DNA from 4 places in the Nocardia sp. CDC160 genome. Region 1 is predicted to be linked to each of the others. Evidence: riboswitches for the same ligand, from Rfam matches in the RefSeq annotation. Region 1 holds a riboswitch; each other region holds the start of a gene.

Evidence for each region. Region 1 has a riboswitch for cobalamin ahead of VMT40_RS17910 (CbtB domain-containing protein). Riboswitches for the same ligand answer to the same signal wherever they lie in the genome.
Region 2: linked by a shared signal. The riboswitch ahead of VMT40_RS35765 (FecCD family ABC transporter permease) and the one ahead of VMT40_RS17910 (CbtB domain-containing protein) in region 1 are both predicted to bind cobalamin.
Region 3: linked by a shared signal. The riboswitch ahead of VMT40_RS02355 (HoxN/HupN/NixA family nickel/cobalt transporter) and the one ahead of VMT40_RS17910 (CbtB domain-containing protein) in region 1 are both predicted to bind cobalamin.
Region 4: linked by a shared signal. The riboswitch ahead of metE (5-methyltetrahydropteroyltriglutamate--homocysteine S-methyltransferase) and the one ahead of VMT40_RS17910 (CbtB domain-containing protein) in region 1 are both predicted to bind cobalamin.

What each region holds. Positions count from the first base shown of each region.
Region 1 covers NZ_JAYKYT010000003.1:699,811-705,371, reverse strand. Annotated here, with positions in the region: gene VMT40_RS17930 (DUF397 domain-containing protein) at 1-180, opposite strand, end outside; gene VMT40_RS17925 (helix-turn-helix domain-containing protein) at 177-1,046, opposite strand; gene VMT40_RS17920 (histidine phosphatase family protein) at 1,485-2,057, opposite strand; gene VMT40_RS17915 (CbtA family protein) at 2,054-2,896, opposite strand; gene VMT40_RS17910 (CbtB domain-containing protein) at 2,918-3,085, opposite strand; cobalamin riboswitch at 3,170-3,308, opposite strand; gene VMT40_RS17905 (hypothetical protein) at 3,782-4,165, shown strand; gene VMT40_RS17900 (SGNH/GDSL hydrolase family protein) at 4,183-5,094, shown strand; gene VMT40_RS17895 (SGNH/GDSL hydrolase family protein) at 5,159-5,561, shown strand, end outside.
Region 2 covers NZ_JAYKYT010000009.1:8,583-14,143, reverse strand. Annotated here, with positions in the region: gene VMT40_RS35775 (lipase family alpha/beta hydrolase) at 1-152, shown strand, start outside; gene VMT40_RS35770 (ABC transporter substrate-binding protein) at 156-1,190, opposite strand; gene VMT40_RS35765 (FecCD family ABC transporter permease) at 1,203-2,234, opposite strand; cobalamin riboswitch at 2,269-2,405, opposite strand; gene VMT40_RS35760 (TetR/AcrR family transcriptional regulator C-terminal domain-containing protein) at 2,407-2,991, opposite strand; gene bioB (biotin synthase BioB) at 3,103-4,140, shown strand; gene bsaP (biotin synthase auxiliary protein BsaP) at 4,263-4,478, shown strand; gene VMT40_RS35745 (DUF2567 domain-containing protein) at 4,478-5,197, shown strand; gene VMT40_RS35740 (hypothetical protein) at 5,281-5,445, shown strand; gene VMT40_RS35735 (poly(ethylene terephthalate) hydrolase family protein) at 5,442-5,561, opposite strand, start outside.
Region 3 covers NZ_JAYKYT010000001.1:558,993-564,553, reverse strand. Annotated here, with positions in the region: gene VMT40_RS02370 (dienelactone hydrolase family protein) at 1-175, opposite strand, end outside; gene VMT40_RS02365 (hypothetical protein) at 334-951, shown strand; gene VMT40_RS02360 (class I SAM-dependent methyltransferase) at 969-1,808, shown strand; gene VMT40_RS02355 (HoxN/HupN/NixA family nickel/cobalt transporter) at 1,751-2,854, opposite strand; cobalamin riboswitch at 2,886-3,078, opposite strand; gene VMT40_RS02350 (ATP-binding cassette domain-containing protein) at 3,207-4,151, shown strand; gene VMT40_RS02345 (ABC transporter permease) at 4,148-4,930, shown strand; gene VMT40_RS02340 (BTAD domain-containing putative transcriptional regulator) at 4,914-5,561, opposite strand, start outside.
Region 4 covers NZ_JAYKYT010000002.1:727,821-733,381, reverse strand. Annotated here, with positions in the region: gene VMT40_RS10810 (DUF445 domain-containing protein) at 1-552, opposite strand, end outside; gene VMT40_RS10805 (helix-turn-helix domain-containing protein) at 639-1,538, shown strand; cobalamin riboswitch at 1,675-1,876, shown strand; gene metE (5-methyltetrahydropteroyltriglutamate--homocysteine S-methyltransferase) at 2,015-4,276, shown strand; gene VMT40_RS10795 (AraC family transcriptional regulator) at 4,332-5,237, opposite strand; gene VMT40_RS10790 (EthD family reductase) at 5,320-5,561, shown strand, end outside.

The DNA.
Region 1 (5,561 bases):
TTGCGTCGCAGCTAGGAAGACATCCCACTCCGACGGGCCGAAAACCAGTGCTGGGCCTGGGTTTTTGGAGTCCCGGACAGCGACCGAGCCGCCACCCAGATGCGCTGCTTCCACGCATTCCCCACCGGAGTGACTTCGGCTGGACTTGAACCATTCGGCGCGGGATAGGTCGATGCTCACTCGCCGTACTCCTTCGCAATCGACAGGATCAGCTGCCGGGATTCGTTGTGATCCAATGCTACTCGGCTGATCTCTGCGAACGCATCGCGATAACGCTTCACCTCGGCCTCCCGCTCCAGGTACAGATCGCCCGCGTACTCCTCGACGAAAGCGACGGGCGGTGCGATCAGGCCCGTTGCTGGAAGTTTCGGGAATTCGAGCAGCGTGAAGGATCCCGTGACGGAACCGAGGTGACGTGGGGCGTCGAAGGGCACCACCCGCACGGATATGTTGGCGAGTTGACTGATTTCGTCGATCCGCCGGAGTTGCGCAGCCATGACGGCGGGACCGCCGATCTGGTCGCGAAGTGCCATCTCCGACAGTGCGATATCGGCGGCGAAGGTGGGATCGGTGAGGCGATGCTGTCGGCGCATTGCGACCGCCACCCGCATCTCGACCTGTTCGGTTGGAAGATTGGGTGATTCGGTCCATTCGACGGCGCGCCGGTATTCGGGGGTCTGAAGCAATCCCGGGAGGATGGTGATCTTCCAGACCGAGATCTGGCGCGCGGCCTCCTCGAGGCCGAGGTAGTAATCGAAGCCTTCGCGGACGTCGTCGGCGTAGGCGCGCCACCATCCGCCGCCCTGCTTTTGCGTCGTTCGTACCTCGAGCGCCAAGTCGAGCAGTACCTGGCGCTCGTCGGTTGTGGCGTCGTACGCGTCGCACAGGGCGTTGATGTACAAGTCCGACACCTTCGTCGGCAGCCCGTCCTCCATGCGCCCGATGGTTTGCGGCGACACCCCGATCACGCGCCCACCCTCGGACTGTCGCATATTCTTCGCCTCGCGCAGTCGCCGCAATTCCCGGCCTAATGCCCTGCGCCCCATGGTCGATCCGCTTGTCATCTCGTTAGCCTCACTATCGGACGCTCCGAAATATGGAAGACCCCACCGCGGTGGACTTCGCCACGGGGGCCTCTGTAATGGAATAACCCCATCCCGCAAGCGGATTCGGGCATTTCAAGGTTCCGCCATCCGCTTATCCAGAGTGTACTCGTGGCAGGCCAGCGGCATTCGGCCTTTTCGTTTCGGTTCGCGACGAGTCAATGGAGATGAACTGTGGGACAGCCTATTTCACATGAGGTTCCAGACTATCCGGTCCAGAATTTGGAAGTTGCCAAGCGGGGGTTGGATTCCCATCGGGAGTGTGGGAAGGAGTGTGAGGCGCGGCGGTATTTCGCGGGGTTGGTGCCGTATTTGGAATTGTTGGCGAAGCGGCGGGCCGCGTCCTCGGGGTGGAATCTGTGGACCGAGCGGGGGTGAGGGTCAAGGTGCGAGGGGGTGGGCCGTGGTGCGGAGCGTCCAGGCGGGGGAGCGGTGGTGCAGGGTGGTGGCGGTCAGCGGCGGGATGTCTATGCGCCAGAAGGACTCTGCGGGGGAGTTCAGGGTGCAAAGGACTGCCGCGCGGACCACGCCGGGGTGGGTGATGGCGATGATGCGGTCGCCGGTTCCGGCCACGGTGTCGAGCCACGTACGTACGCGGGTGAGGAGGTCGGTGAGGGACTCGCCGCCGTGGGAGCGGTGTGCGGGGTCGGTGAGCCAGCCCATCAGCTGCTCCGGGGCCAGCTCATCCATGGACTTGCCCGACCACGTGCCGCAATCCAGGTCGCGCAGTGCGGGTTCCGGGGTTCCGGTGAGGCCCAATGCCTTCGCGGTCTGCGCAGTGCGGAGCTCCGGTGCGCACAGGACCTGGCCGGGTTCCAGGCCGGGCAGGCCGCCCGCCTTCGCCGCGGACCGCTCACCCAATGGGTTGAGCGGTTCGTCGGCGGGGAAGCGGGCGGCCTGTACCGCGTCGGTGATCGCGTGCGTGATCAGCGTGAGCCGGGTGACCGCGCTCATGCCGCCGCGGGAGTGGTCCGGTCGGCACGCTCGCCGAGCAAGCGCGGGGCCAGCCAGGCGAAGCCGACACCGATGACGACCCACAGGATCAGTTGGGCGGCAAAGGAGTACAACCGGAAGTGGTACAGGTCGTCGGCCGGGAAGCCCGGGTAGACGATGGTGCCCGAGGGATCCTTCAGCGGCTGTGGCGTCTCGGTGGCGAAGTCGCCGTATTCCTTATTGGCCGACAGGTGCCCCAGCGAGGGCAGGATCAGCATGACGATCGCCATGACTACGGTGAACGAGGCCGCCCCGGCGATGGTCGCAGTCCAATTGCCCAGGCGCGCGGCCAGTTTGCGCCCCACCCAGATGGCGGCCAGCAGGACGGCGGCGCTGATCACGATCATGGCCACGAACAGTCCGGTGCGTTCCTTGATGGTCTCCGGATGCCCGATGGAGGGCGGGTTGGCCGGGTACTTCAGGAACGGCACCGCGTACAGGGTCAGGAACATGCCGCCCGACACGAGCAGCGCCAGATTCCGTGCGGTGATCTTCCCGACCCGGCGCAACGCCAGGAAGTAGACGACCGCGAAGAGCGCGCCCATCGCGGCACCGAACACGATCATGCCGAAGGGCAGACCGAAGTTCTGCTGCTGGGAGCGGGTGAAGAGGTCCGGACCCATGTCGCCCATGGGTTTTCCGGCGGCCTTGTCCAAAGCCATCTGCGCGTCGTCGCGCCCAGACTCGTAGTCGATGGCCCGGTTGATGATGGGCTCGGCCATGATCCGTGCGAAGACGAACGCCAGCAATCCACCGAGCGCGCCCAGCAGGACGCCTCGGCCGATGATCCGCTTTTCCATTGTGGTGACTCGATCCCTTGGCTAGTGGCAGGGGAAACCGAGGAAGTGCCGTCCGTCGTGGACGAATTCGTGCACGTGCATGTCGTTGCCGAAGATCGACACCGCGCCCTGGTCGATACCGATGAAGTAGATCGCCAGCAGCGCCAAGAGTGTGGTGCCGATCAACCACACCGGGGTGGGGATGGAAATGGAGACGGCACCGAGGCCGGAACGGGGAGCGTAGGACGTCGCCACGGGAACTCCTAGGGTGGGAGGGGGTTACGCGCCCCTCGGCCGATATTTACCTCGGCGGCCGGGGTCTGACTCACACCCGCGCGGAGTGCTCACAGTGGCGCGACCGTCCCGGATTTCCACCGGATTCCACGAATCGCCGATCAGATGACGATACGAGACCCCGAACGAACAGGTCAAACACCCGCCCACACTATGGAACCCACAGCTCCGCTCCCATCGCCCGCCGGAGCTCGCTCTCATCGCCCGAGGGGGCACGGACCTGTTGCCCCGCGACACGGACCTGTTGCCCGCGGCGGCTCGCTCGCTTCGCCTGTGGCTCGGACCCGCTGCCTGTGGGAGCTTCTCCCTGCCGCGCTAGCTGGGGCTGGCACCCTGTCGTCCGCGGGGGTCCCGTGCCTCTCGGTGAGGGCGCTCGCGCTCGTGGCTCGTGGGGCTCGCGCCGAGCTGTCGATGGACCGGAATGGGTCCGGATCGATCTTTGGTTGAAACCTGTTCTATCGTCCGGAAGCGGCTCTGACCAGCTGTTATTCGCCCGTCTGCCCTGGAGATTTGGGGCAGTTTTCCGAATCGGGGTGGGCGGGCCGGATGGGTTGAATACACTCCCCGCTGAAGTGAACATCTGACACTTCAGTTCTGGGATTAGAGGTACACATGAAGTCTGCTACACCGGGGGTTTTCGCTGCGCGCGCCGCGGCGGCTGTGATCGGCGGGGCATTGGTGCTCGCGGGGGCTACCGGATGCGGCAGTGACAAAGCATCGGACGGGTCCCAGGGCGGGACCAGCAGCACCGTCGCGACCTCGCAGGCCGTGAGCTCCGCGCCCGCCCCGACCACGACCGCGGCCCCGGCTCCGACCACCGAAGCGCCCGCGCCCCAGCCCGCCGCCACCGAACCCGCAGCGCCGCAACCGGTCGCGCCGGAACCGGCGCAGGCCCCGCAGCCCGCCCCCAAGCCCGCGCCGCAGACCCAGCAGGCCGAGAAGCCCGCGCCCCCGACCCTGGACGCTCCGGGATTCGAGCCGCGCGCCGGGTACTGAGCGAACTGGACGAGTAGGTGTTGGGCAATGGCGGGCGGTGGGTGTGCGCCACCGTCGTAGCGCTCGCGGCATCGCTGACCGCGGCGGGCGGCGCGGGTGCCGATCCGGCTCCCGCGGGTAAAGACCTTGTGGTGCTGGGTGATTCGTTCTCCGCGAACGAGTGGGACCACTTCACCGGCCGCGACGACTGCAATCTGCACGGGCGCACGGCCTGGCCGGTGCAGCTGAGCCAGCTGATGGGCGTGTACGGGACCGATCGGGTCGACGACCCGTCGTGTCCGGGCGCGTCGATCGACAGCGGGCCCGGGTGGACGCTGGCCCAGCAGGCGCAGCGGGCGGACAAGGAGGGCGCGTTCGGGCCGGACACCAAGCTGGTGACCATCCAGTTCGGGATGAACGACAAGTGGGGCGCGTCGGATCAGACCCTGTGGAATTCCTTGCAGTCCTGTGTTTTCAACCTCGTCCTGGGCTGTGATCCCGAGGCGATCGAACAGCACCGGATACCTGATTACACCGGGGTCTCCGGTGCGGCGATGGCCAAGCGCATGAGCAATGCCGTCACCTACATCAAGTACTACGCACCCAACGCGCGCATCGTATTCGTCGGGTACCCGGAGCTTTTCGTGCCGGGCAGTAGCACGGTCTGCCTCAGCATTCTCGGGGTCGCGCCGTTCATCAATCCGCGTGGACGCGCGGTGGTCGAATACCTCGACCGGATCGACGCGGCGCAGCGGGAGGCCGCCCAGCTGCTGGGTATCGAGTTCCTCGACGCTCGAGCCCTCACCGCCGGTCACGGCCTCTGCTCGTCGCAGCCGTGGCTGAACGGGATCGCCGACCCCCGCACCGGCGTCGACGGCCTGCCCTTCCATCCATCGACACAGGGCGACAGCGTGATCGCGCACGCGATCTACGACCGCTACGGACGCTGAGCCCATCCCACACTCCGCGCAAAACTGAAAACTCATAGTTCAATTTGCGATTCGAGGGTTCGACATGAAGTTCCGTCTCCCAGGCGCATCGGCCTCCCTGTGCGCCGCCATCATGGCCATCGCAGCGGCCATGACGGGGACCGCGGGCGCGCACGCCGATACTCCGCTGGCCGCCACCGATCCGGCGGCCAGCGGCAAACCGCTTGTCATTCTGGGTGATTCGTACACGGCAAACGGGTGGGCCCCGTTCTCCAACGAGAAGAAGTGCGACCACGGCGACACCGCCTGGCCGGTGCAGCTCAGCGCCCGCATGGGGGTGTCGGGCGATCAGGTGTGGAATCAATCCTGCCCCGGCGCGACCATCGAGGGCGGGGACGGCTACACCCTGACCGTGCAGGCTGCCAATGCCGCCAAGGCGGGCGCGTTCGGGCCCGGAACCAAGTTGGTGACAATCCAATTCGGCTTCA
Region 2 (5,561 bases), on a different contig from region 1:
GGACGCTGCTGGTGGTGACCACGCACACCACCGGGCACGCCAACCCGATCGAGCGGCCGCAGGAGTACAACGCGGTCATCGCCAACCAGATCGTGCCGTTCGTGCGGCAGGTCCAGCAGGACGAGATCGGCACCGTCTCGGTCGGGCGCTGACCATCAGCGCACGGTGTCGTCGGTGACGGGGCGAATTCCCGAGGGCGGCACCAGATTCCAGCGTTCCAGCTGGGCGCGGACCTGTTCGGCGGCATCGATGTTCAAGGGCCCGCTGGTCCACAGGGCGTACGGCAGGTTCAGGAAGCGGCCCTCGGTGACGGCGCGGAGATCGCGGATGCCGGGCTTGGCGCGCAGCAGATCGATCTTCTGCTGGAAGGTCTGGGGCGGGTAGTCGACGAAGACGATGGCGTCCGGGTCGGCGGCGGCAATGCGTTCCCAGGACACCGCGGTCCAGGTGTCGGCGACGTCGGCGAGGGCATTACGGGCCCCGGCCGCCTCCAGAATCGCTTGGGGAGCACCGAATTCGCCGCTGGACATGACGGTGTCGGAGGCGCTGTCGAAAACGAAGACGGTGGGGGGCTGCTCGGGCCGAGGGGCGGATTGCAGGGCGGAGAGGCGGCGGTCGAGATCGCTCGTCACCTCCGTGGCCCGATCCGTGCGGCCGGTGATCGCGCCCAGCGCGGTGAGATCCGTGCGCAGGGCCGTCCACGGGTCCACCACGCCGCGTTCACCGTCGGGGCGGCGGCAGCTCTCGGTCAGGATGTACGGGGCGACCCCGGCGGTTCGCAGCGAATCCGGGGTCAGATTCGCGGACTCCGAGTAGCCGTAGTTCCAGCCCGCCACCATGACATCCGGCCGTTGCGCCAGCACCGTCTCTCGCGAAGGGTAATCCGGCGCAACAGAATTCAGCTTGTCCACGGCATCCCCGTAATGCTTGCGCAGCGTGTCCGCATCACGCTTCAGGCTCGACACCGCCACGGTCCGGTCTTGCGCTCCCAGCGCCAACACCATGGAGATCAGGTTCCCGTCATTGACGAACATCCGTTGCGCGGGCGACGGAAACCTCTGCTCCACACCGCAATTGCGCACTGACAGGTTCCCCGAGGCTGCGTGCGGCGACGCGCACCCCGCCAGCGCCACCGCGGCGGCGACCAGCGCCAGGACCGGACGTGCCGGGAGCTTCGAAACCTTCTTCACGACTGCCTTTCGTCATGCGGCACCGAACCGGTAGCTGCGGCGGCCCAATAGGAGCAGGAACGCGGGGGCTCCGATGAGGCCGGTGAGGACACCCACCGGGATTTCGGTGGGGCGAACCAGAATTCGGGTGGCGGCGTCGGCGACCACCAGGAACAGCGCTCCACACAGGGCGCTGGCCGGGAGCAGCACCCGATGGCGGGGACCCACCAGCAGGCGGGCGGCGTGGGGGATCACCAGGCCGACGAAGCCGATCCCACCCGACACCGCGACCAGGACCCCGACCAACACCGCCAGCAGCACGAACAGCGCGATCCGCAGCTCCCGCACGGAAACTCCGATCGAGGTGGCCGTGTCCGCACCCAGGTTCAGCGCGTCGAGCGAATTCGCCGCCAGCAGCAGTGCGACCAACGCGGCGGCGACCACACACGCGGGCAACAGGATTCGGGTCCAGTCCGCGCCCGCCAAACTGCCCAGCAGCCAGAACAACACCGACTGCGCCGCCGACGGATCACTGCTGCGGAAGATCAGAAAGCTGCTGAAGGCGGAGAAGGCGGAGCCCAGCACGGTGCCGGTGAGCACCAAACGCAGTGGGTCGAGCCCACCTTGGGCCATGGCGATCAGAAAGACCGCCGCGGCCGCCGCCAGCGCACCGGCCAACGCGCCCGCCGAAAGCGCCCACAGTCCAGCACCCGCGAACAGTCCCGAAGTAATGACGGCCGCCGCCCCGACACCCGCTCCTGAAGAGACGCCCAGTAGATAGGGATCGGCAAGCGCATTGCGCACCAGCGTCTGCATGGCCACCCCCGCCACCGCGAGCCCAGCCCCGACGACCGCCGCGAGAATCGTTCGCGGCACCCGCAATTGCCACACGATGGTGTCCAGCCCGAGATTCGCGGAAGGCTGTCCACCGAGTCGGCTCCGGAGTACACCGACCACCTCGCCGAGCGGAATGTTCTCGGCCCCGAATCCGGTCGCCACCACGATGGCGACAACCAGCAATATCCCCATGACGGGCAGGGCTATCGACGGGCGCGCACGCCTCATCGACGAAGCTCCTCCAGGCAAATCGCGGCCTCTCGAGAGTGCTGCGCGGCGGGGGAGGTCTGACTCGCACGGGCGGACCCGTGCTCACAGTGGCGCGACCGTTCCGGAATTGCACCGGATTCCCGCACCCACCGACGATGACCGGACGGACTCTACCGTCCGGAACTATTTCTCAGCGAATGCGGCTGCCCAGCAGGTGGCGGACGCCGCTGACGAACAACTGCAGGCCGAAGTCGAAGCGGGCGGTCGCGTCGGTGGTGTCGTAGAGCGGTGAATGTTCCTCGGCGAGAGCGCCTACCGAGTCCATTTGAATGCGCGACTGTTCGTCGACGGTCTGGCCGAGGACGTAGTAGAGCAGCGTGTAGGCGGCCAGGTCGGCTTCCTCGCGCGTCATGCCCGCGCGAATTGCCGCGCTGGCCAGGCGTTCCCGGCCCTTGCTGGTGGTGAGCCGGGACGCGTAGGTGGCCGAGACCAATTCGGCCCCGTCGCGGTAGGCCAGCAGGCATTCGCGCAGCCGGTGCGCCAATTCGGTCATCTGCTTGGACCACTCGTCCGCGGCGACCGGCTCGTCCATGGGCGCGAGAATGCGGTCGGCGACCGCGCCGAGCAGGGCCTGTTTGTTGGGGAAGTGCCAGTACAGCGCGCCCGGCTGGACGTGCAGCGAGGTGGCCAGGCGGCGCATGGTGAGATCCGCCAATCCGTACTGGTCGAGAATGGCGATCGCGCCGTCGACCACGTCCGTGCGATGGAGTTGCACTGAAAAACCCGACCCTCTCGTGTTCCGGCTCACGTTCCGGACTGCTAGCCTACCCTGAACACCGTTCAAGTTGCTCGGCCACACCGGCCGGACGAAGGGATTCGCGCGGATATGACTCAGGCAGCCGTCACCACCGAAGCCGGTAGCACTGCAGGCGATGACATTCTCGCCATCGCCCGCGAGCAGGTGCTCGAGCGCGGCGTGGGCCTGGATCGGGACCAGACCCTCGAGGTCCTGCGGCTCGGCGACGACCGGCTCGAGGAGCTGCTCGGTCTGGCGCACGAGGTCCGCATGAAGTGGTGCGGCCCGGAGGTCGAGGTCGAGGGCATCATCTCGCTCAAGACCGGCGGCTGCCCGGAGGACTGCCACTTCTGTTCGCAGTCCGGCCTTTTCCAGTCGCCGGTGCGCGCGGCCTGGCTCGACATCCCGTCCCTGGTCGAGGCCGCCAAGCAGACCGCCAAGACCGGCGCGACCGAATTCTGCATCGTGGCCGCCGTGCGCGGACCCGACGAGCGGCTCATGGCGCAGGTCGCCGCGGGCGTGGAGGCCATCCGCAACGAGGTCGACATCCAGGTCGCCTGCTCGCTGGGCATGCTCAACCAGGAGCAGGTCGATCAGCTGGCCGCCATGGGCGTGCACCGCTACAACCACAATCTCGAGACCGCCCGCTCGTACTTCCCGAACGTGGTCACCACCCACACCTACGACGAGCGCTGGGAGACCCTGCGCATGGTCCGCGAGGCGGGCATGGAGGTGTGCTGCGGCGGCATCCTCGGCATGGGCGAAAGCCTGGAGCAGCGCGCCGAATTCGCCGCCGACCTGGCCCTGCTCGAGCCCGACGAGGTGCCGCTGAACTTCCTCAACCCGCGCCCGGGCACCCCGTTCGGCGACCTCGAGGTGCTCCCGGCCGCCGACGCCCTGCGCGCCGTCGCCGCCTTCCGTCTCGCGCTGCCGCGCACCATCCTGCGTTTCGCGGGCGGGCGCGAGATCACCCTCGGCGACCTGGGCGCCAAGCAGGGCATCCTCGGCGGCATCAACGCGGTCATCGTCGGCAACTACCTGACCACCCTGGGCCGTCCCGCCGAAGCGGACCTGGATCTGCTGGGCGAGCTCAAGATGCCGATCAAGGCGCTCAACGAAACCCTCTGAAAAACTGGGGGTCCGGGGCCGCGGCGGCGGACCCGCGCTTACTGTAGGGATGTGGGGGTCGCAAACCCCCGCTGTCCCCCAAACGGTCGAGTTTCGGACACGAAGGATCTTTCGAGGTGGTCGTGGAGATCGAGGAGCGCTACAACCCGTTCACGGGCAAGCGGATCGTGCCGGGTCTGGAAGATCCCGTACCGGCCGCGGCCGCACTGGGTTTGGAGCCGCCGCGTTTCTGTGAGCAGTGCGGTCGCCGGATGATCGTGCAGGTCAGCCCCGACGGCTGGTGGGCCAAGTGCTCCCGGCACGGCGTGCTGGAGTCCTCGAGCCTGGAACGCCGCTAGTGGCAACCACACTCACCGCCGAGCCGGGCGGACTACGCGTCGATGTCGTGATGCGGGAAGTGCGCGCGGCGGCGGTGGTGTTCGCCGCGCTGGCCGCGGTGAGCGCGCTGGCCGGGGTGGTCTGGGCCTTCCTCGCACCCGCCGAGCAGCTGCTGGTGGTGGAGCCGGACCGGGGGACGGCCCTGACCGGCGAGAGCATGCACCGGTTCGACGCCCTGGCGATCTTCGTGCTCATCGGGATCGTATTGGGCGTCGTGGGCACGGCCGCGGTCTGGCGCTGGCGTCGGGTGCGCGGCCCGATTCTGTTGTGCGGCATCCTGCTCGGCTCCCTGGCCGGAGCCTTCCTCACCAAGGTGGTGGGCGAGGCCGTGGCCGAACAACTACACACCCGGCCCAAGCATCCGGCCGTCCATACCATCGTGGAATTCGCTCCCTCCGTGGAGGGTTGGGCCGCGCTCATCGCCCAGCCCCTCGCGGCCGCGGTGGTCGTTCTCCTGCTGACCGCGCTGAGCACCTCCGACGATCTCGGCACCGGCGAATACCTGCCCTTCGGCGGCCAGCGGCCCGAGCCGACGATCATCGCCCCGCCGCAGTACGGTTCGGCCATCAGCTACGGTCCCTACCCCGGCTCGCCCGCCGGGAACCAGTTCACCCCGCGCGATCCGGTGGTTCCCTTCGAAGCGCCCGGCGCGGTCCCCGAATCCGACTCCGCGCGCTGAGCACGGCAATATTCGCTGGAGCTTCGGCGTTGTACCCCCTACCGTGTTCGAGTTCACCGAACCGATTCACCCTGGGGGACCCCATGACATCCGCACCCGCCGACCGCGGCGCGCCCGCCCCGGCGGAACGCCCGGATCTGACCGCCTGGCGGCAACGCCACGAACTCCGCAGATCCAATGCCGCCCAACCCATCCCGAACGGCCGCCGCTACAAGCGCACCGTCAAGCACCGCAATCGCGACAATTAGCGATCCGCGTGACTCGTTGTCGCGCAGGGCACGTCGGGGATTCGCGCGTCGAAGCCCGTGATCCAGACGGGCGGGCTCTGACAGAGGAACGCGTCGAAGTCGGCTGTTTTCGCCAC
Region 3 (5,561 bases), on a different contig from region 1:
GGGTGGTGGGGGAGGATGGCTTCGAGGATTCCGCGCACGCGGCGAGCAGGGCCACCGCGGCGGGTGTGCCCATGCCGAGCAGTCCCAGCCGTCGCAGTGCCTCCCGGCGGCTGAGCAGGCCTTCGGCGTGGTCGGTGGCGATTTCCTCTGCGATATAGCGCTGCAGCGGCGTCATGGCAGACAGCCTAGACCGTCAAGCCCCTCGAATCTGGGGCTATTAGTGCAACTAACGACAATCGCGATTCGAACGAATGTTTCTGTGGGGGAAATGAATTGCCAATGATCTGCCAGGCGCGCCACCGACCATGTTCGACGACCGAAAGCGAAGTGATCATGAAGAAGCTCCTCACCGCGGCCGCCGCCCTCCTGATGGTCGGAGCGCTGGCCGGTTGTGACCCCGACACCGGTACCTCCGGTGCGCCCGCGTCCACCGTCCAGGCGACCCCGTCCGGACCGGTGGCGACCTCGGCCCCGGGCTCCGCGCCGGGAACCACGGCCGCCAAGTCGACGCCGACCCTCCCGAACCGCGACGACGTGAATGTGGACGCCCGTGACTTCGAGTCGCAGGGTCACTACTACTTCCAGTCGCCCAGCAAGAACATCAAATGTGGCATCTACGTGGACAATATCCACACCGTGGGCTGTCAGCTGAAGAACGCCACCGTGATTCCGGCCGGGCTGTCGTGTGCCAACAACCCCGCCCACGAGGTGGCCGCGCAGGTGCGGGAGGGGACCGCCGAATTCGTCTGCCTCAACCAGGGTGTCTACGTCGGCCCGCCCACCGACGGCTCGACCGCGCCGGGCAATCACGAGGGTGGCGGCAAGGTCCTCGAATACGGTCAGACCATCGGTGTGCGCGGGGTGATCTGCGAATCCATGCAGAGTGGGGTGCGCTGCTCGGTGGACGGTCACGGCTTCTTCATCGCGGCCGACGCCCAGTCCCTGTTCTGACGACCTAGCATGGCGGCGTGAGCATCGATCCCCTGTCGGTGAACCGTCGCAATTGGGATGCCCGCGCGGGCATTCACGCCGCCAGCAGTTTCTATCGGGACCATGATTCGGGCTATTGGTTCGCGCCGTTCGAATGGGATGCCCTCGGCGAGGTGCGCGATCGCGATGTGCTGCACCTGCAATGCCATCTCGGCACGGAGACAATCGAATTCGCGCGGCGCGGGGCCCGTACGGTCGGTCTCGACTTCTCGCCGGAGTCGGTGCGGCATGCCCGCGAATTGGCCGGGGACACCGTCGAATACGTGTGCGCGGACGTCTACGACGCGCGAGAGTCCTTGACCGGCAGGGGCTTCGACATCGTCTACACCGGCAAGGGCGCGCTCTGCTACCTGCCGGACCTGGACCGCTGGGCCCGCGTGATCGCCGATCTCCTGCGGCCCGGCGGGCTGTTCTACCTGGTCGAATTCCATCCACTGCTGCACGCCCTCGGCCCCACCCCGGCGCCGGGCGAGGACCCGAATCGCCTTGTGCTGCACGACGATTACCTCGAAGGCCGGGGTGCCCAGCGCCGCGACAGCGTCCACACCTACACCGACGGCCCGGACCTCACCACCGACACCACCGCCTACGAATGGCGGCACGGCCTGGGCGAGGTGATCAATGCCCTGCTGGCCGCGGGCCTGCGCATCACCGGCCTCACCGAGACCGAGACGCTCCCGTGGCCGCGCTGGCCGGGTATGGTCCGCACCGACAACGGCTGGTGGCGGCTGCCCGAGACCGCCCCGATCATCCCTGTGCTCTACGGCCTTTCGGCCGTCAAGGACCAGCGCGACTCGACCTTCGCCAGCCGCCAGTAGGCCAGCGCGATCGCCCACACCGCCACGAACAGGCCGACGATCACGAATCCCACATTGTTCAGGTCGATTCCGGCGATCCAGGCGGTGATCGGATCGGTGAGATCGAGCTTGTCGTGGACGATGCCGACCAATTCGATGGTGCCGATCAGGAAGGCCACCGCGATGGAGAGCCCGGTGATGGTCAGGTTGTAGTACACCTTGCGCACCGGGTTCGAGAACGCCCAGTGGTAGGCGAAATTCATGAAGGTGCCGTCGAGGGTGTCGAACAGGCTCATGCCCGAGGCGAACAGCAGCGGCAGGCAGACGATGGCGTACCAGGGCAGGCCCGCGGCCGCGCCGGACCCGGCCATCACCATGAGCGTCACCTCGGTGGCGGTGTCGAAGCCGATGCCGAACAGCAGGCCGATCGGATACATCTGCCCGGGTCGCGTGATGGAGCGGGTCAACCGTCCCAGGATCCGATTGATGAAACCGCGATTGTCCAGGTGCCGTTCGAGCTCGTGCTCGTCGAACTGTCCGGCCCGCATGGCCTTGAACACCCGCCAGATTCCGGCCAGTGCCACCAGATTCAGCGCGGCGATCAGATACAGGAAGGTGCCGGAACTGAGCGTGGCGACCAGGCCCAGATCCTTTCGCGCACTGGAGTCGTCGTCGACCAGCGTGGTGGCCACCCGGGCCCCGGCCGCGATCCCGGCGGCCAGCAGCACCACCACGGTGGAATGGCCGAGCGCGAACCAGAAGCCCACGGACACCGGGCGTTTGCCGTCGGCCATGAGCTTGCGGGTGGTGTTGTCGATGGCGGCGATGTGGTCGGCGTCGAAGGCGTGCCGCATGCCCAGGGTGTAGGCGGTGACACCCAGCCCGACCCCGAACACCTGGGTGCCGACGGTGTAGTGCTGGGGCAGCACCAGCGCGAACAGAATGCCGAACGCCACTATGTGCATCACGGCGATGACGGCGAGCAGTCCGCCGGTGCGGAGCCAGTCGCGGCGCTCCCAACGCAGGGCGGGAAGCGTTCTCGGGACCGGGTTTTCGGGCAGGGACATCTAGGGCGGCCTCTCCAGCACCTCGTGGACGGGGTTCGTTGGTGCCGTGGCCGGTCTCCTGGCTGACGGGTCGAACACCGGCGTGTCTGGTCTTCCGGAACCGAGATTCCGTGACCCCGGCCCGCGCGAGCGGACCGGACGACGCACCGACTAACCGATCACAGTGGCGAGGGCCGCACCGGTTTCCCACCGGTTTCCCGAGCACCACGGCGGCCCTCACGCTAGGCGGCAGGTGAGCACGGCGGCAAGCCCGGCCCGCAAAAGACAGGTCTGAGCAGGGAAAATCGGGTATCAGCGGGCATGTCAGGTCGGTGTCAGGTCCGTATCAGGCGGCCCGGCGAATGTTGTCGCCATGAACAGCACAGCAATCGCGGCCTCCGGGTTGCGCAAGGCATACGGGGACAAGACGATCCTCGACGGCATCGATCTGACCATCGGTGCGGGCACCATCTTCTCGCTGCTCGGTCCCAACGGCGCGGGCAAGACCACCACGGTCAATGTCCTGACCACGCTGCTCACTGCCGACGGCGGGACGGCGCGGGTCGCGGGCTACGACATCGCCACGCAGACCAAGGCGGTCCGCGCGTCGATCGGGGTCACCGGTCAGTTCGCGGCCGTCGACGATCTGCTCACCGGCGAGGAGAACCTCCAGCTGATGGCCGATCTGCACCGGCTGCGCGGCAATGACCGCAAGCAGGTGGTCGATTCGCTGCTGGAGCGCTTCGCACTGACCGAGTCGGCGCGCAAGCAGGCCTCCACCTACTCCGGCGGTATGCGCCGCAAGCTGGACCTGGCGATGACCCTGGTCACCCGGCCGCAAATCGTCTTCCTGGACGAGCCGACCACCGGCCTGGATCCGCGCAGCCGCCGCGCCCTGTGGGACATAGTGCGAGAACTGGTCGCCGACGGCGTGACCATCTTCCTCACCACCCAGTACCTCGAGGAGGCGGACCAGCTCGCCGACCAGATCGCGGTGCTCGACGGCGGACGCATCGTCGCCCAGGGCACCCCCGACGACCTCAAGCGGCAGGTGCCCGGCAGCTACATCCAGCTCCGGTTCGGCGACCGCGCGACTTTCGAAGCGGCGCTGCGGGTGCTGCCCGTCGCCACCCCCGACCACGACGCACTGACCCTGCAGGTGCCGGGCAATGGCGGCACGAAACCCCTGCGCGCGCTGCTGGATCGGCTCGCCGACCACTCCCTCGAGGCCGATGAGGTCTCCATCCATACCCCTGATCTCGATGACGTTTTCCTCGCCCTGACCGGGCACGCCACCACGGAGGCCGAAGCACAATGAGCACCGCGACCATCACCCCCAGCCCCCTGGCCGCCGCGATCGGCGATTCGTCGATCATGCTGCGCCGCAACTTCAAACACATCGTCCGCAACCCGGTCACGGTCTTCAATGCCGCGCTCATGCCGGTGATGATGCTGCTGATCTTCGTCTACGTTTTCGGCAGCGCCTTCAATGTCGGCGGGCACTACATCGACTACGCGACTCCCGGCATGCTGCTGCTGGCCATCAATTACGGGCTCTCCGGCACCGCGGTCTCGGTGAGCTCGGACATGGCCAAGGGCGTCATCAACCGGTTCAAGGTCATGGACGTGTCGCGGGGCGCGGTGCTGACCGGCCACGTGGCGGCCACCATCCTCACCAATGTGATCGCCCTGGCGGCCGTGCTCGGTGTGGCCTTCGCCCTGGGCTTCCGGTCCCCGGCGAGCGCCGGTGAATGGCTCGGTGCGATCGGCATCGTGCTCGCGACCTCGTTCGCAGCCTCCTGGCTGGTCGTGGCGCTGGGCATGGCGGCCAAGACCCCGGAATCCGCGGGCATGTCCGTGGTGCCGCTGATCATGCTGCCCTTCCTGAGCAGCGCGATCGTGCCCGCCGACAAGATGGGCGCGGGTGTCAAGCAGTTCGCGCAGTACCAGCCCTTCACCCCGATCATCGAATCCCTGCGCGGGTTTCTCACCGGACACCCGTCGGGCGGCTACACCGCCGCCGCGCTGGCCTGGTGCGCCGGGTTCGCCATTGTCGGATACGTGTGGTCGCGGGCCACGTTCAACAAGCGAGCGTGATCGAGACCAGATTGCTCCAATCCGATTCCGCCCCTTCCCTCATCGCCTCGGTGAAGCCCGCTTCACCGAGGCGATCTCGTGTCGCCTCCTCGATGCGCGCCGTATCCGGCAGGGAACGATCGGGCACGCCGCGCACCCGTGCGCTGGCCGCGAGCAGCCGCGCGGCCTGCTCGAACTCGTCGTTGCGCAGCGCGAGATCCGCTATGCCGACGATGATCTGGGCGATCAGCTGCGCGTGGCCCGCCGCTATGGCCGATTCGAAGGCGGCGGCATGGTGTTCGCGGGCCTTGTCGAGATCATCCGTGAGATAGCCACGCAGGGAATGGATCTGCGCGTAGACGTACTGATGCTCCTGCCCGCTGTCCAATTGGGTTGTCGCGAGGTCGATCTGGCGGTACGCCTCCTCGGCGTCGCCCTGCCAGCGGGCCAGTTCCGCCATCGACAGCGCCAGCTCACCCTTGGCATTGGGCCAGCCGGACCGATCCGCGGCCCGCAGCGCCTCGGCCGTGGCGGCGGCACTCGCCTCCGAATCGCCCAGCAGCCAGTACAACTGGGCCTGCCGCGAGCGGATTCGGACCACGTCCTCGAGCGTGCCGACCTCGCTCACCACCGTGATCGCCTGACCCAAATG
Region 4 (5,561 bases), on a different contig from region 1:
CCGGCGCACCATCTCCACCAGCAGCGACTTGTCGTCCACCAGCGCGCTGATGGCCATGCCGCGCAGGTCCATCACCTGATCGAGATTGGTGCGCAGGTCGTAGACGATGTCCTCGATGAGCTGCGGCAGATCCCGTTGCGCCCGTTCGATAATGGCGCGCTGCGCGGCCTCGGGCATGTTCACCCAGAGCCGCGGCTGATGCTTCAGCATCATGGCGCGCACCATGTGATCGACTCCGGCATCGAGGGGTTCGCGCAGGCGCGTGGTCAATTCGGCGATATCGATGCGGGCGATGATGTCCTGCGGATCGATGAGCTTGCCGAACATGAGATCCACCGCGATGGTCGCCATGCGCGGCGCGGAGCGGGGGATAACGCCCTGCCAGCCCAACCACGGTGGGATGCCCTTGAATTCGAGCGGGTACATGAGCATCCGCACCGCGACGATCTTGGTGATCCAGCCGATGAGTGCGGCGACGACGGGAATGGAACAGTAGAGCAGCCAGTGGTCGGCGAAATCCGCGATCACGACCGGTTCGGCCCCTGTATCCACATGGTTGCCACGGCCTACTCCTCGGTGCGATTATCCGTATCCAGCGATACGGTTATTCGTATCGCGGCTCAGGCTAGGAGACGCGCGTGCCCGCTGGCAAGACCCAGAGCTCTCCGCCCACGCACCGGGTCATTTCCATCATCGAACTGCTGGTCGCCGCACCCGGCCCGCTGACCTCGGCCGAGATCGCCGACGGCCTGGAGCTGAACCGCTCCACCGCGGGCTCGATCCTGGCCGCGCTCGCCGACCGCGGCTGGGTGCGCAGACTGCCCGACCTCAGTTACGAGCTGGGCCCGGCACTCGCCGCGCTGGGTCGCCGTGCCACCGGTGCGAACGACGAGCGCGCGTGGCTGGACCGGGAATTGGAGCGCCTGGCCGATCGCGTCGACTGCGGCGCGGCCCTCACCACCATCACCCTCGACCACCTCGAATTCCTGGCCGTCACCCGCGACCGCTACACCGTCGGCATCGAGGCCGGCGCCCGCATCCCCCTGCTGGCCCCCGCGGGCGCGGCCATCATCGCCCACTGGGGCACTGCCCGCCAAGAGGATTGGCTGCGCACCCGCGGCCCCGAGCGCCGCGCGGAATACCGCGCGGTCCTGTCCACCCTCCGGGCTACCGGACACTGCGTCTGGAAACTCGAATCCGACAGCATCCCCAATGTCCGCGTCCTCTCCGAGGTCGCCGACCACCTCGCCGACCATCCCGCGAGCAAGGAACTCCGCGGCCGCGTCCTCGCCCAACTCGCCGCGATCGGCGGCAGCGCCTACGACCAACGCACCCTCGACCGCGACATCCCGCTCGCGGTGAGTTACATCGGCGCACCGGTTTTCGACAGCGGCGGCCACGCGGTCATGGAGTTACAGATCGGCCCCTTGCGCGACGACGTCACCCGCGCCGAGCGCCGCCATTACCTCTCCGAACTGTCCACCGCCTCCCGCCGCATCAGCGCCGCCCTCGATTCTCTCCCCACCCGCCTCCCCTGATCGCCGAGTGACACACCCGGGAGGGGTTTTGCCCGAATTCGCCTCCCGGGTGTGCCACTCGGCGGTTATGGGGAGGGGGATATGCTGGCGGATGCAGTCGGTTCGCCGAGGCAGGGCGGGGTTGGTATCTCGTCGTGCGGTTGGCGTCGAAATCGGTTCTCTCGTAAGGGGGATCGGTGAGAGGGAACCCGGTGGGAATCCGGGACTGTCCCGCAGCGGTATGCAGGAACGAACGCCGTCATGAGCACTGGGCGAGTACGTCTGGGAAGCGATGGTCAGTAGGGGGCCGGGAGGCCGGGCCTGCGAGTCCGAATACCTGCCGAGTGTGTCGGGTACGCCGTATCCGGCGGTCGGCGCCTCGTGGATTGGGTGGACGGGCCGGTGGCTTCGGCGTGCCGTGGGGACACGGGGCCGGGGTCGGGGTTCGTGTGCGCTTGTGGCGGCGGCCAGTGGACTTGGAGCACTGGAGATGACCCGTGACCAAAAGGAATACGTTCAAGGCGACGGTTCTCGGCTTGCCCCGGATCGGGCCGAAGCGAGAGTTGAAGCAGGCCGTTGAGGCGTACTGGGCGCAGCGGATCGACGCCGATGCCCTGCATGCCGTCGGACGGGAACTGCGTGCGGCGCAACTGACCGCGGCGGCCACGGCGGGGCTTGATTCGGTGCCGGTGGGCACCTTCTCGTACTACGACCAAATGCTGGATGCCGCAGCGATGTTCGGGGCGCTGCCGTCTCGGGTAGTGGGGATCGATGATCCGCTGGATCGGTATTTCGCGGCCGCCCGGGGGACCTCGACCGTCGAACCGCTGGAGATGACCAAGTGGTTCGACACCAACTACCACTACCTGGTGCCGGAGTTGGGGCCGGACACCGAATTCGCCTTGCATCCGGAGAAATTGCTCGATGAGCTGGCCGAGGCGCAGGCGCTGGGCGTGGCTGCGCGGCCGGTCGTGATCGGGCCGCTGACCTTCCTGAAGCTGGCCAAGGACGCCGAGGGTGATCCGCTGCGGCGGTTGAGCGGATTGCTGCCGCTGTATCGGGAACTGTTGCGGCGCTTGGCCGAGGCTGGTGCGGCATGGGTGCAGATCGACGAGCCGGTGCTGGTGACCGACCTTTCCGATATGGAGCTCGGCCTGGTGCGAGAAGTGTACGAAGAGCTTTCGGCGATATCCGACCGTCCAGCGCTGCTCGTCGCCACCTACTTCGGACGTCCCGGCCCCGCGTTGCCGATTCTCGTGGACACCGGAATCGAAGGTGTGGCACTCGATTTCAGGTCCGGCACCACCGTCGAGGATGTGACCTCCGTGCCCAGCTTGGCCGGAAAGCTGGTCGTCGCCGGTGTGGTCGACGGCCGCAATGTCTGGCGCACCGACCCGGACCGTGCCCTCGCCACGCTCGGTACCCTGCTGGGATCCACCGGCGAACTGGCGGTCTCGACCTCCAGTTCGCTACTGCACGTGCCGTATTCGCTGGACGCCGAAACGGAGATCGACCCGAGCCTGCGATCCTGGCTGGCCTTCGGTGCCGAGAAGATCGCCGAGGTGCGTCTGCTCGCCACCGCTCTGCACGAGGGAACCGAGGCCGTGGCGGCCGGGTTGTCGACCGCCCGTGCGGCGATCGCGGCCCGCGCCACCGACACCCGTCTGCGCGACGACACCGTCCGCGCACGGTTGGACACGCTGAGCCCCAACGCGACTCGCCGCGCACCGGCCGCGGAACGCCGTGCGCTGCAGCACGACCGCCTCCCCCTGCCCCCGCTGCCGACCACCACCATCGGCTCCTACCCGCAAACCGCGGCCATCCGCCGCGACCGCGCCGCCTTCCGCAAGGGCACGCTCACCCCGGACCAGTACCGCGACCGCATGCGCGCGGAGATCGCCGAAGTCATTGCGCTGCAAGAGAAACTGGGCCTCGATGTGCTCGTCCACGGCGAGCCGGAACGCAATGACATGGTCCAGTACTTCGCCGAACAGCTGACCGGCTTCCTCACCACCGCCAATGGTTGGGTCCAGTCCTACGGCACCCGCTGCGTCCGCCCGCCGATTCTCTACGGCGACGTCACCCGGCCCGAGCCCATGACCGTCGACTGGATCACCTACGCCCAAAGCCTCACCGACAAGCCGGTCAAGGGCATGCTCACCGGTCCGGTCACCATTCTGGCCTGGTCCTTCGTCCGCGACGACCAGCCCCTCGACGTCACCGCCAATCAGGTGGCCCTGGCAATTCGGGACGAGACGCTCGATCTCCAGTCGGCGGGAATCCGCATTATCCAGGTGGACGAGCCCGCCCTGCGCGAACTCCTCCCCCTGCGCGCCGAGGCGAAGGCGGCCTACCTGGTCTGGGCGATCACGGCCTTCCGCCTCGCCACCTCCGGGGTCTCCGACGCCACCCAGATCCACACGCACCTCTGCTATTCCGAGTTCGGCGAGGTCATCGACGCGATCGCCGCGTTGGACGCCGACGTCACGTCCCTCGAAGCGGCCCGCTCCCACATGGAGGTTCTCGACGACCTCAATGCCGCGGGCTTCTCCCTGGGCGTCGGCCCCGGCGTTTACGACATCCACTCGCCTCGCGTCCCCACGGTTGACGAGATCACCGAATCCCTCTCCGAGGCGCTGAAAGCCGTTCCCGCGGATCGCCTCTGGGTGAATCCGGACTGCGGCCTCAAGACCCGGGGCCCCGCCGAGGTCGAGGCGTCCCTGCACAATATGGTCCAGGCCGCCGCAACCCTGCGCTGACCGAAAGGCCCGGCCCGGCAGTCGATCTCGGCTGCCGGGCCGGGCCCCACCGGCCCTAACCGCGCCCGAGGAGGTCTCGTCGCCAGCGGGCCGGTGGGGTGCCGTAGCGGGATTTGAAGGCGCGACTGAAGGCTGCCTCCGAGGTGTAGCCGACTCGCTCGGCGATGTGCGGGATGGTCAGGGCGGTGGCGCGCAGCAGATCGGTGGCCGAGTCCAGCCGGACCTGGGCGAGGTAGGTGGCGGGTGGCTTTCCGACGCGGGCGGTGAAGCGGGCGGCGAACGCGGATCGCGAGAGGTTGCACATGCGGGCCAGCTCGTCGACCGTCCAGTCGCGGGCCAGATTTCGATGGATGGCATGCAATGACGGGCCGAGCTGCGGGTCGAAGGCACCGGCCAGCCAGTTCGGTTCCACGTCCGCGCCCGCGGCCCAGGTGCGCATGATCTGGATGAACATCAGATCGAGAATGCGGGCGATCATGACCGCCGAACCCTGTGAGGGCGACAGCATTTCGATGAGCAGCATGCGCCGGGCGACTTCGAGTCCCTCGGGCACCGGCGTGCCCGCGCCGCCGAGCACGATCACGCCCGGCAGGCTCCCGAGCAGATGACTGGCCTGCGGGTCGCCGATGGTGAAGCTGCCGTGCAGCCAGCGCACGGGCCCAGATCCCTCGATATTGACCAGGCGGTGGGAGTCGCCGCGCGGAATCAGGACGATATCGCCGCGGCCGACGCGTTCGACACGGGAGGTCCCGTCGATCCGCAGCTCGAGTTCGCCTTCCTCGATGAGGTGCAGACTGCCGACCTCGGCGAAACCGATGGAGAACGTCGGCCCCGGCGCGTATTCCGCCATGCGTTCCCCGCTCAGCCGAACGCTGCGGAGCAACTCCGAGAGCAGATCGTCCGGGGGCGAATCGGCTTGCGGCGCTGGACGATCGGCAAGTTTTCCCAGCGGAGCGGTCATGGTCGCAGCCTAGTCGTCTCAATACTGTCGACAACCGTGAGCGGAGGCGCTCGCCGCATCGAGATCAACCGAAAGGTCAGCCATGACGCAGAACGGCAATCCCACCAAGATCAGCTTCGTCTACTCCAACCCCACCGACCCGGACGCCTTCGAGGCCGCCTACCCCGAGCAGCTCACGCTGGCGCGCAAGCTCCCCGGCCTGACCCGGCTGCAGGCCTCGAAGGTGTGGCCCAAGGAGGACGGCAGCCCGACCCCGGCGTACCGACTGCTGGACCTGTACTTCGACGACTACGCGGCCGCCAGCGCGGCTGCCGCCGAGGCGGG